DNA from 3 places in the Pseudomonas sp. HK3 genome. Region 3 is predicted to be linked to each of the others. Evidence: riboswitches for the same ligand, from Rfam matches in the RefSeq annotation. Region 3 holds a riboswitch; each other region holds the start of a gene.
The links. A riboswitch is a leader RNA that binds a small molecule or an ion and turns the genes downstream of it on or off. The one in region 3 is predicted to bind cobalamin.
Positions count from the first base shown of each region.

Region 1 (4,219 bases), 1.6 Mb from region 3:
GTACCAATAAGTTATTCCAATTTGCGCGAGTAAAACTGCCTAATGTCCAAAACAATAATGACGCCGCCGCTTCTGGGTCAGATGCATATAACACCAAACTGGTGCCCGCACTGAACATAAACGACGATGCCACACCGGCCAGTAGCATGCGTTCAATTTGCACGCCGCGCCCCGCTAAACTCAAAACAATTAAAACTGAAAACGCGGCACCTATAAATGCGCCTGTGGTAATACTCATCTGGCCAACTGCCCAACCGGCACCGCCACTAATAGAAGCTATCACCAATACCGCACCAAACGATGCGCCCGATGCAATACCAAATAAATAGGGGTCGGCTAATGGGTTACGGGTGACGGTTTGTAACACAGCACCGGCTAATGACAAACCCGCACCCGTTAAAAAAGCAAGAATCAAACGAGGAATGCGCAGTTCAAGAATAATACGCTGCTTAATATCAGACACATCACTTTCACCGCCCACTAGACTAAATAAAACCGATAACACATCGCCACTTGAAATATTGGCCGCACCAAAACTCACAGCCATCACCGCACTGATTAATACAATGCAAAACCCTATGAAAATATAACTGAATAATTTAATCATGATATTGGTAAGTAATTCTTGGATGACCATTGACAGGGTGCGTATCAACCATGGTATGAGTGCGAAACACATTATTAATCAATGTTTGTGTTAGTACTTGTGTTGGCGTGCCACTGGCCACTAGCTGGCCTTTATCTAACACTAAGATGTAATCGCAAAACGCGGCCGCTAAATTTAAATCATGAAACGACGCCAGTATGGTTTTATTTAACGATTTCACCTTGGCCATCATATCGGTTTGGTAATGAACATCTAAATGATTGGTGGGTTCATCCATGATGAGCAATTCAGTATTTTGCGCTAATGCACGGGCCAGCATGACCCGTTGTTTTTCACCACCGGATAATAATTGAAACGGCTTACGCTTTAATTCGGTAATGTCCATTTGCTGCATTATTGCATCTATTTGTGCCGCGTCTTTTTCATCATCCCATTGGAATAACTTTTTATGAGGGGTTAAGCCTTGCGACACCACATCGCGCACGGTTAAACCTAAATGATCACTGTGTTCTTGCAAAATAACCGACATATTTTTTGCATTATCTTTTGCCGATAACTGCCACACATCATTTTTTTCAAATAAAACGTGGCCAGACGTAGGCGCGTTTACCCGATACAAGCAGCGCATCAAACTGGACTTTCCTGCACCATTAGGGCCGATTAATCCCACAAATTGGCCTTTGTTAATGCTAAAGCTCACATCTTTGACAATGGCGTTATCACTCACCAGCCAACTAAGATTTTGCGCTGTTAATAAAGCCATTGTATGGCGCCCACTGCGAATAAAATACAAACCAAAACATAACTGCTTTGGTACATTAATAATATTGATTGTTTTATGTGTGCGGCCTTAGGCTGCTCACCATCACCCAACCAAGGCCGAGATTTTAGCACACCGTGATAAGGGGCTGGGCCGCCTAAACGTACATTCAATGCAAATGCCCCTGCCGCCATCACCGGCCCGGCATTTGGGCTATACCAGCTACGCGCCCATGTATTAATGCGCAGTACACCTTTAATACGGCCTTTTAAGACACTAATTATTATAAACAAACCCACTGTAAGCCTAGCACTGGGCCAGCCCAATACATCATCCACTCGTGCGCTGAATTTACCAAAGTACTCATAGCGCGCATTGCGGTAGCCCCACATGGCATCCAATGTATTGGCTAAGCGAAATACAATAACACCAGCGACACCCAACGCTAAAAACCAAAAAATAGGGGCGATGACGGCATCGTGAGTATTTTCGGTGATGGTTTCGACGGTGGCGCTGCTAATTTGTGTCTCATTTAAATCTTGAGTATCTCGGCTCACTATCATGCTAAGCTGTTCTCGCGCTTTAAGCATATCATTAGCGAACAATGGTTTTGCTACCTCATTACCGTGCTCAGATAAACTGCGTGCGCCAATGGCAAAATACAACACAATCACACTCAATAAAGTTTGCAGCCAATCTGGGCTTATCACATACACACTCAATAAAAGACTTGTCGGTACGCATACCGCGGCACACCAAGACAACATACCACGCATTAATATGGCCGCTTGTTTCACTTCTTTTTTAGGATAAAAAAACTGCTCACAACGCGTTACATAATGACCAAATATCACCAACGGATGGAAGCGTTTTACCTCTCCACATAAGGCATCTAAAATGAGGGCACTTAAAATAATAATGGCGCTTTCAAGGAGTAAAGGCATTTGATTATTGACCGTTTAAAAATGCCGTTGCTAACACATGGTTTTTTATTACAAACAAGCTTTGCAATAGACTGCATGCGAACAAAGAAACCTGCTCGTATAAAAAACAAAGAAGAACGGCAGAAAATACTATACGTGTCATCACGGCTCCATTAGCAAAGGCGAACGCTAAACCGGGATAATAGACAGATCAGAAAAACAAATGGCATCACACCAAACGTGAAAAGATCATTGCCAGGTAATCCCCGCCCGGTTCAATACAGTGTTATTTCAGGTATCTGACTTAAGCCTTACTAAACAGTAAGGCCCTTACAGTTGCGGGTACAGTTACGGACTTACCTGACCAATATAGTCGGCTCACCGTATTCCCTGATGATGCTTGGCATCAAATAACATGTGGCGCTGTTATACGTTGTTTTAAACTATGGGTCAATTCAGACACACATGACTCAACCCAGTTATCCGTCAAACAGAGCCCCATAAAAAAACCCAAATACCGCGAAGCATTTGGGTTTCTTTTTAGGCAGCATTTACAATGCTGCTAGCATTTTACTCGCCTTCTTAGATGTCTGAAATAGACTTAAGCGGGTAGTTAGCTGGCATAGGCAAAGCAGCAACACCAGTATCAACAGCCGCTTGTGCTACTGCATTTGATACGATACCTAAAAGACGAGAATCCGTCGCTTTAGGGATGATGTATTCTTTACCGAATTCCATAGAGTCAACGCCGTAAGCTGTTAACACTTCTTGAGTAACAGGCTCTTTTGCTAACTTAGCAATGGCATAAGCCGCTGCTAGTTTCATCTCTTCGTTGATAGCCGTTGAACGAACGTCAAGTGCACCACGGAAGATGAATGGGAAACCTAGTACATTGTTTACTTGGTTCGGGTAATCAGAACGACCCGTTGACATGATCAAGTCATCACGTACTTCATGAGCAAGTGCTGGCGCGATTTCTGGATCAGGGTTAGAACAAGCAAACACGATTGGGTTTGGAGCCATTTTCGCTAACAGCTCAGGTGCCAATAGATCAGGACCAGAAAGACCAAGGAAGATATCAGCACCGTCCATTGCGTCTTCTAAAGTACGTTTGTCCGTTTCAACAGCAAACATAGCTTTATATTGATTTAGATCTTCACGACCTGAGTGGATAACACCCTTACGGTCAAGCATGTAAATGTTGGCTGGTTTCATGCCTGCGCTGATTAGCAGCTTAGAACAAGAAATTGCAGCTGCGCCCGCACCTAATACAACCATGCTAGCGTCTTCAATTTTTTTGCCTTGAATTTCAAGTGCGTTCAACATACCCGCAACCGTTACGATCGCTGTGCCGTGTTGGTCATCATGGAAAACTGGGATGTTGCACTGTTCTTTAAGAACACGTTCGATTTCAAAACATTCTGGTGCTTTGATATCTTCAAGGTTAATACCGCCGAAGGTATTTGCAATGCGACGAACGGTGTCGATGAACGCTTGTGGGCTTTCAGATTCAACTTCAATATCAATTGAATCAACACCAGCAAAACGTTTGAAAAGTAGAGACTTACCTTCCATAACAGGCTTAGAAGCTAAAGGACCTAAGTTACCTAAACCTAAAATAGCAGAACCGTCTGTAATAACCGCTACTAGGTTGCCTTTGGCAGTGTACTTATAAGCATTTTCTGGATCTTCTGCAATCGCCTTAACTGGCTCAGCCACACCCGGGCTGTACGCTAGAGAAAGGTCACGTGAAGTTTCAGCAGGCTTAGAAAGCTCTACGCTGATTTTCCCAGGTTTCGGGAACTGATGGTAATCTAATGCATCTTGCTTAAAATCTGACATTCTGACAAATTCCGTTAGTTAGTTTTCACCAACCTGGGGCCAACCAGGCCGCTCGCGTCAGGCGATGGCCGCGTATTATTACGCAAA
Region 1 covers NZ_JBREXD010000001.1:1,752,323-1,756,541, reverse strand. The annotation lists gene ACU6U9_RS08185 (FecCD family ABC transporter permease) at 1-607, opposite strand, end outside; gene ACU6U9_RS08180 (ABC transporter ATP-binding protein) at 600-1,370, opposite strand; gene cbiB (adenosylcobinamide-phosphate synthase CbiB) at 1,358-2,311, opposite strand; cobalamin riboswitch at 2,564-2,725, opposite strand; gene ACU6U9_RS08170 (malic enzyme-like NAD(P)-binding protein) at 2,873-4,132, opposite strand.
Region 1: it holds a riboswitch for cobalamin, as region 3 does, so the genes downstream of both, cbiB (adenosylcobinamide-phosphate synthase CbiB) here and ACU6U9_RS00440 (TonB-dependent receptor plug domain-containing protein) in region 3, are expected to answer to the same signal.

Region 2 (4,219 bases), 1.9 Mb from region 3:
AGCAGGCTCAGGAGTATCAGGTGAATTTGGCTGTGTATAATCAGGCGCTCGAAAATGAGGCGGCTGATTATCAGGCCCGCTTGGTGGTGGCTGCGGCGGTTTAGTTTGCTGGTTGGTGTTTTGTTGGCGACGGTGGTTGAGCACTAAGGCTTCTACCGCGTTAATATCGTCGAGGTTGATTGCTGCTCGTTGAGACCATGCACAATGGGCAAGCGCCGCGCGATACATCACAATGTCGGCACGCAAACCATCAACGCCTGCCTCGTGGCAACGCTTGGCAATCTCGGTACGCACACTGGCAGAACACGTAATACTGGGCAAACGCAATTGTGCGCTTTCAATGTTTTGTTTAAGCGTCTCCTGTTCCGTTAACCATTGCGACACAAATGCGAGCGGCTCTGTATCAAATCCCTCTCGGCGCTCAACCACTTCAACCCGTTGCTCAATACTCATCTCATTATGCAGTTCAACCGCTAAACCAAACCTGTCTTGTAATTGAGGTCGTAGCTCGCCCTCATCAGGGTTCATGGTGCCTAATAATAAAAATTGGGCAGCATGCTCATGGCTCAAACCATCTCGCTCAACACGATTAATACCGCTGGCCGACACATCCAGTAATACGTCCACTAAACCATCGTTAAGCAGATTCACTTCGTCTATGTATAAAATCCCACCATGGGCAGAGGCTAATAACCCAGGTTTAAACATGACTTGTTTATCGTGCAGCACTCGCTGTAAATCAAACGAGCCTAAAACACGATCGTCACTTGCCCCTAAAGGTAAGTTAACAAACACCGGCGACACACCTTGCGACGGTAAGATATCAACCAAGGCACGGGCCAAAGTCGTCTTTGCACTGCCACGAGGGCCACTGACCAACACCCCACCAATGGCTGGATTAATAGCGGCCAAGATCAGTGCTTGTTTAAATTCACGTTGGCCCGTTACAGCACAAAACGGAAACGACATGTTTATATTAGAATTAGACACAACAGATACACCTAGACCGTCGCGCGATACAAACGGCGTTCAAAGATAGGCATGTGTTGCAAACCGTGTAAGGTTTTTGCCAGTGCTAATAAACCAAGATCAATTAAGGGCTCAATTAATATAACTAAGCTGTACGCTGCGCAAAAAGACGCCACATTCATTAGGTTTTCGGCTCCAATGCCTTGACCATATACCGCCCAGAATGCAACCCAGCTGACAATGCCCCCTTGATACATCACTGATAATTTAAAGGTTTGCGCGTAAGTAAGATCTTTATAGGCAAGATTGGCGGGAATAATTGTTTTCGCCACCCACGCCATAGCAAATAAGGGGGCCAATAAGGTGGTGAGATTCATGCCGTATTGAGGCAAATCAAATGGCGCCAAGAACAGACCTTGCACCAATAACCCAGCCGCTAAACCCAGTGCAGCCGGTGCTACACCAAATAATAAAAATAACGTTGAGCCTAAAATGAAATGCACTTCGGAAACCCCCACGCTGTGGCGGGGCAGAACTTCAAAAAATGCCAATACCAATAACGTGGTTAGCAGGCTTTTGATGACAAATGATGCTGCGCCTTGGTGTTGAATCTGGTCCCATGATTGTTTTGCGGCATAAGCAAAAACAGTCAAGGCAGTGCCATAGCTGAGTAATAGTTTGGCGCCCGTTACGACGTGTGGCTCAATATGCATGACTGATTCCTTTAGGCTAACAATAGCCAGACACTTGTTGATGGTTTCACAACAAATCGGAATCAAAAATAAAGTCAGCCCATAATTATCATGGGCCCTTTTGCTTGGTGCACCAACGTGCACTGGGGAATCCCCAAACGCGATGCGCGACGAACAAAAGATCGGAGTCGACTTAAGCCACAACCCTTTCACCTAGGTGAAACGACGACTTAAGCTGGTGTGTATTCGGTACCTGACCTGCCGAACGACTTCTATATTCCTTCCGAATATCATTGAAGTTGGTATCAAGCAGGTCTCCTGGCTTGTGTCATTATTCAGCGTGAATACCCTTCCCGGAATGTCAGTTCCAGTGGATAACAGCTTAGCCTAAAGGCAATTTTGATCTATTAAGATCAGACACTTACAGTTGCGGAGGCAGCGACGGACTTAAACCGTTCTTCCCTTTTAACCCGACACAAAGGCCGGGCACTCGACGCACGAAGGGTATGCAAATAAGAGCATTGTGTCAATCAGGCGCCGTTAACTGTGCTTTCGCTAGCATTCACTTGCATGTTAATGCCTAAGAATTGCTCGCTTAAATCGGCCTTGTCTGTTGAATCAAGCTGCTGCCAGCTGTGTTTGATTTGTCGCCATGTTTTCACTTGAAAGCTTTTGGCGACACTGGCAAACGGCTGGCCATCAAGCGCCCCCTGATAAAGGGATTTGTTTCGCCAAAAAGCGGCTTCATTAAATTGTGTTTCGCCCGCGTCTTTGTGCTGCATATAAGCGGCTTCATTTTGTTGCATCAAGGGGTAAAATATTCGAACGATTTCTTGCAATAATGGGTTTAAATCTTCATCAATAATTAATGCACTTTCAGGTTTATTTTCTGAAAAGTCACCTTGATGAATTTTATTCAACCAAGCAAAAACATGTGGGGCTGTTGCTTTAATCCATCTTGCTACGCTGGGGTCAGTTAAGTTCATACCAAGCTGACCATACAGGCTCGCATCGGCTAGGGTAAATTGATGACCAAACAAATAAGGACGACGCTTAAAGATAGGTTCTAACGCATTTAATATATTTAAATAACTTTGTTCAATAAGGTCATGAGTTGCCGGAAAGTGATCATGACTTGGGGGCTGTTTCTTTTTATTTAAACCACCTATAGAAAAACCTGTTGGTGCAACGCTGAATAAATACGGTAAACGTCTAATTTGACGACGGCTAAAAAAATCATCGATCACAGAGCAAAACGGTGCAAACATCGCAGGCATTTCATTGGCCAACCGCCGTCCTGCGGTATTATCGATTGCCGATGTTTTCCAACGACTATGGTGTACCATGTATAGGCCAAACTCATCAAAGTATTCATCGATCAATTGAATTAAAAAGTGTACTTTTTTTTCACTGCCGACTTTAACCACACTGGTTGTATTCGTATTCTGATCTAGCCACGTTGCAATCGCTGATGAGTCATAAAGATTCTCTCCATTAGAGCCGAACAAAAAAGGCACCAAAGGAAACTCGTCATATTCTGTAAATTCAGGGTACGTCAATTTAAGCATGCCAACCTTAAGCAATTTAATGCGCAGTTGAACCCTCAGGTTTTCTAACGTGTGACCCTGGCTTGGAAAATCCCGAAATGGAATTTTTTTAGCGTTGAGCATCGCCGCAACTTTCAAATGAAATGGCGATAATTCTGACCCAGATAAAATCCAAGCGGTTTGAATATTTGATTGTCTAACGGAGGATTGTTCGTACGAGTGAGACATGACAGAGGCTTTCTAATTGTTATTATCTTGTCAGTCTATTACACATTTTATTATTGAGGCTAGTTTAAAAGCACACTCAAAAAAATAAACGATACCGTGCAATACGGTATCGTTCTTTTATGTATTATTTAGTGTCACTGATTTCATCCAGCTCAGTTTTCAGTTTTGGCAACTGACCCGTGCATTCTTTATGGCCAAGCTCGCCAAGTGCCGTACTCATGCGTTCAATTTTCTCATCCACTGCCTGCATATGATCAAGCAAGTTATGGATTGAACGCGCAATCGGGTCTGGCATTTCGTCTGTCATACCATAAGCATCAAAACCAATTTTGGTGGCCATCGCCTGACGACGACGATCAACTTCGGTATCGGCTTTTTTCACAATGACTCGTCCAGGAATACCCACCGCCGTTGCACCTGCTGGCACATCTTTGGTGACAACCGCATTGGAACCAACACGGCCATTTTCGCCAATCTCAACAGGCCCCAGTACTTTTGCACCCGCACCCACCACCACACCATCACGTAATGTTGGGTGACGCTTACCTTTATTCCACGATGTGCCACCTAATGTGACACCGTGATACAAGGTCACGTTGTCGCCTATTTCAGCGGTCTCTCCAATAACCACGCCCATGCCATGATCAATAAAGAAACGACGACCGATGGTGGCACCAGGGTGAATTTCGATGCCAGTGAACCAGCGACTAAAAAAGCTAATCATGCGTGCTAAGTACTGCAAACCATGCTTCCAACACCAATTCGCTAAACGGTAATGCATCA
Region 2 covers NZ_JBREXD010000001.1:2,034,994-2,039,212, reverse strand. The annotation lists gene ACU6U9_RS09540 (ATP-binding protein) at 1-990, opposite strand, end outside; gene ACU6U9_RS09535 (energy-coupling factor ABC transporter permease) at 1,002-1,682, opposite strand; cobalamin riboswitch at 1,953-2,170, opposite strand; gene ACU6U9_RS09530 (glutathione S-transferase N-terminal domain-containing protein) at 2,192-3,436, opposite strand; gene cysE (serine O-acetyltransferase) at 3,561-4,219, opposite strand, start outside.
Region 2: it holds a riboswitch for cobalamin, as region 3 does, so the genes downstream of both, ACU6U9_RS09535 (energy-coupling factor ABC transporter permease) here and ACU6U9_RS00440 (TonB-dependent receptor plug domain-containing protein) in region 3, are expected to answer to the same signal.

Region 3 (4,219 bases):
TTGATGAGTAATGAATCAGTGATGGTTGCGGTGCTAGAACACCCAAGTGCGACTGCACTACTTGCCCCATAATTTGGTGCAACTGTTTGTATTGCTAAATTAAAATCATCATCACATGCAGGTGTTTCTGGTGTTTCAGGTGTTTCAGGTGTTTCAGGTGTTTCTGGAAGTTTAGGTGTTTCTACATTTGATCGATCATCGCTACCGCAAGCTGATACAAATAATACAGCTATTATTATAGTGTATATTTTTAGTTTATTTATCATGATGTTATTCTCCATTTAAAATTGGTGTTGAACATTCAATGAGATATTTCGATCAATAACCGGGCGGTTATTTTGGTCATAATATTCATTGTCAAATAAGTTGTTAACTGACAGATTAAAAGAACTATTTTCGATAGCATAACTGAACTTGAATCCTGTGGTTTGATTCTTGATACTAGGATTAAGGTTGGCCATATCAATGTAAAGCCCAGATTCAGTTTGATGTGTTAAAGAAATATTAGAGTATTTATTGATGTTCCAAATCATGCTATAAATTGTTTTTTCATGAAATATACCTGCTAACTTTTTATCGTTAAATGACTTTATTAACGACTCTGTTGAACTATCTTGTACCGTTTTTTGAAGCGAAAAACCTATATTTTCTTTATTGATAGTTATATTTACTTGATAACCAATAATATCTGCCGATGAAGTGTTGCTATAGCTACCAACAAACCCTGAATATATCGGTACGATTGCATCGCTAATTTCTTTTGTATAAATACTGGTTGCAATATTAATATCAGTGCTATCAATTTTTACTTCATTAAATGTAAATTCGAGGCTGCGATTAATTGAACTCTCAGGAAGAATACTAGGGTTACTTTTTAATAAACCTCTATCTCCGAATAGTTCAAATAATGAGGGGAGTCGAATACCCTTGCCGATATCTAATCGTAAGTTCCCTATGGGCCAATTACGACTCTGGTAATAGAGCCCCCAAGTATTGAATTCTTGATTGATTTCATTTTCTGATGAAACGCCGGTACGATTATCTTGTACCCTATTTAGCCACGTATTATTGATGTTTATGGATGTATCAAATCCTGATGCAATATAGCTGTAACTTAATGTGATTGAGGTTTTATTTTGTTTGGCAATAGCATCACATACAGATATAGAGCTGGTACATTTTTTACTATCTAGAATGAGTGTTTTATCTTCACTGTATTTTTCTGTGTTGGAGTTTAAAGAAATATCATAAATTGAGTTGTTTTTTAATAGCGATATGTTTTCGAATATATAGTAGTTCTCATTTTCATACTTATTAGATGTTGGTGTATAACTTAAAATACCATTGATATCTTCATACTTTTCATCTGATTTTGATATTCCAGCGTTTGTTTGTGATGAAAGGTGCTTACTAATATCCCATTTTAAACCGATATCATGAGACCACTTTTTTTCTTCTAGGAATGCATTGTTTCCGTTATCGTTCATTTGGAAGTTTGGAATGTTTTTTTCAGTGTCAGTATACTGAGTTTTAAGGTCCACATTTAAGTTTTCTAACTTGTGGTTGTTCCATTTAAGTAAGATCGATTTATTTTTGTATTGATTGTTCTTTATTTTTTCAATTCTATTTTTATCATTAGGATCATCAATTGGTGAAGGTACAGGGTATTCATAGTCTCCAGAATTTGACGCATGATTGGCGCTAATGATTAAGTTGCCGTGCACTTTACCTGATAATGAAACGCCTATTTCTTTATGGCTAAAGCTACCAGTGGATAGAGATACATTGTTTTTATTTTTAGGTGATATTGTTGTGATTGATATGATGCCACCGATTGCCTGAACCCCACTAGAGTTCCCAGACTGCAATACTTCAATAGACTCAATTTGTTGTAGTGGAATTAAGTCAACATTAAAAGAGCCTGATTGTGCCGTATTGATCACTTGGCCATCAATAATAAAGGTGACTTGTTTATGAGTTGAGCCGCGAATGGATATTTTGGGAGGATTCCCATATGAGGATCGTCTTACTTGAACACCTGGTGTGAGCTGTAAGACGTCAGATAAATTTTGGAACTTCCCTATAAAATAGTCCCTAGAATAAAATTGCTGATTAAGAGCACTATTGGTCGTTGAGTTATTCCCAGTTATTTCAATTTTATCCAATTGTGCATCTTTAGCGGCAGATACACATGGCAATAGCATTAAGCTCAAACAGAATAACAGAGGTAAATGACTAATAAGTTTCACACTAACCAACCAAGGTTAGACAACAGTAAGTAACCAGCAAATGAAAAATATAGAACGTGCTGCCACTTCGTCGCCCACCGCAACTACAGTTTATAGATGATTAGGCCGGTATCCGGGCTCACAACTCAAACCTTACGATTCATGATTTAACGCCTTCCCAAGCTTGCTCAGTGGCAGTGTGTTAAATCTAAGTTGTTTACCGTTGCGGGGGCAGCACTGGAGTGGCTGTAGGGTCTACAGGGGCACCAGTTTCCCGTTTAACTTTGACCTAAGATAACAGTCAAAGCACCTAAAAGTAGCGCGCATACTACGAAAGCATGAGCTAAAGGTCAAGGCGATTCACCTTGCCTAGGGCTAGGCTGGGGTGCTGTTAGTGGTTTGTTCTTGGCTCGCAAATGGCAGCATGATGGTGAAGCGAGTGCCGTTGCCTATGCTGCTTTGAACGCGCATTTGCCCAAGGTGATGGTTGGTAATAATGAAAAATGAGACGGATAGCCCAAGGCCTGTACCCATACCGACTTCCTTGGTGGTAAAGAAGGGTTCAAATATATGACGAGTGGTGTCTTCATCCATACCTGGGCCATTGTCTTCAATGATTAATTCGGCCATTTGGTTATTTTTGCGGGTACTGATTTGAATTTGACTATACCAGTCTAAGTCAAATTCTTTTGTCTGTTTGTAGTCTTGTAATGCTTGTGCGGCATTTTTTAAAAGGTTCAGTATGACTTGCTCGATCTCTGATGGAATACAAGGCACATCCATTAAGGTCAGATCAAAATCTTTTATCAGGTCAATGGCTTTAAAATCATAACCTTTACTTAAACTATATTCGTTTTTAGCAATGCTAATAGAGCGATCAATAATGTGATGCAAATTTTGGGGTTGTAACTTTTTAGGGCTCTGGCGGCTAAATTGCAACATGTTGTTAACGATGGTTGAGGCGCGTTCACCGGCTTGGGATATATTATTTAAGAAAGAGAATATGCCTCGCTTTTCGATATACGCTCGAATATTTTCCATGCTATCGCCGACTTCTTCAGCGCTTTCAATATTTTTTCTTATATCAGGGTTTAAGCGACGTTTGATGTTTTGTACGGTTTGAACAATCGCCCCCAGCGGGTTATTAATTTCGTGAGCCATGCCGGCCGCTAACCCACCAAGTGACATCATTTTCTCAGATTGCACCATCATGTCTTCCATTTGGGTTCGCTGAGTGACGTCATCAATGCGGATAACTGCGCCTGAGTGCGTGGTGTCATCAAGTGGATAAATGGTTAAATCCAAAATGCTTTTTTGTCCTTTAAAATCAAACGAGATACGTTCAACTTTATTGATGACTTTTTTCTCAAGTGAGTTGGTTATCAGGGTAAGGTAAGTAAATAGAAAACCACAGGACTCTTCCAACGGCTGATAAATAGCATCATCCCGTTTTATATGTGTAATTTGAGTGGCACCTTTATTCCATTGTGTGACTTTTAGTTCATGATCAATTGCAATAATGGCACTGGGCATCGAGTCAATAATATTATTGAGGTAGTGCTGGAAATCAGTAAGTTTATGTTCAACTCGCGCTCTTACTTTTACTTCAAAACCTAAGCGAGCATTGGTGTCATGCATTTTTTTTGAAAGCTCTAATGCTCGCTGTCTAGCTTGCTCCGCTTTTTCTTTTTCTTGGCGTAGCATCATGTCATCTTGTTCAATGCGATTAAGCATATAGTTGAAATTCTCTGCCAGTGTGCCAATTTCATCAGGGTAAAAACGACGAGCACGCAGGCCATAGTTTTGTTCCATGGCGATTTCATTCGTGGTATCGGTTAAAGAAAATATCGGCCGAATAATTAGGCGATTAATAAAATATAAAATCACATAAATTAATACAAAACCGCTAACGAGTATTAATAAGCTAATGATGACAACTTCTAATAAAAATATCTTAGTAACATGGGCCGTTACTTTTGCCATTAATGTGA
Region 3 covers NZ_JBREXD010000001.1:116,131-120,349, reverse strand. The annotation lists gene ACU6U9_RS00445 (hypothetical protein) at 1-266, opposite strand, end outside; gene ACU6U9_RS00440 (TonB-dependent receptor plug domain-containing protein) at 282-2,249, opposite strand; cobalamin riboswitch at 2,336-2,557, opposite strand; gene ACU6U9_RS00435 (ATP-binding protein) at 2,604-4,219, opposite strand, start outside.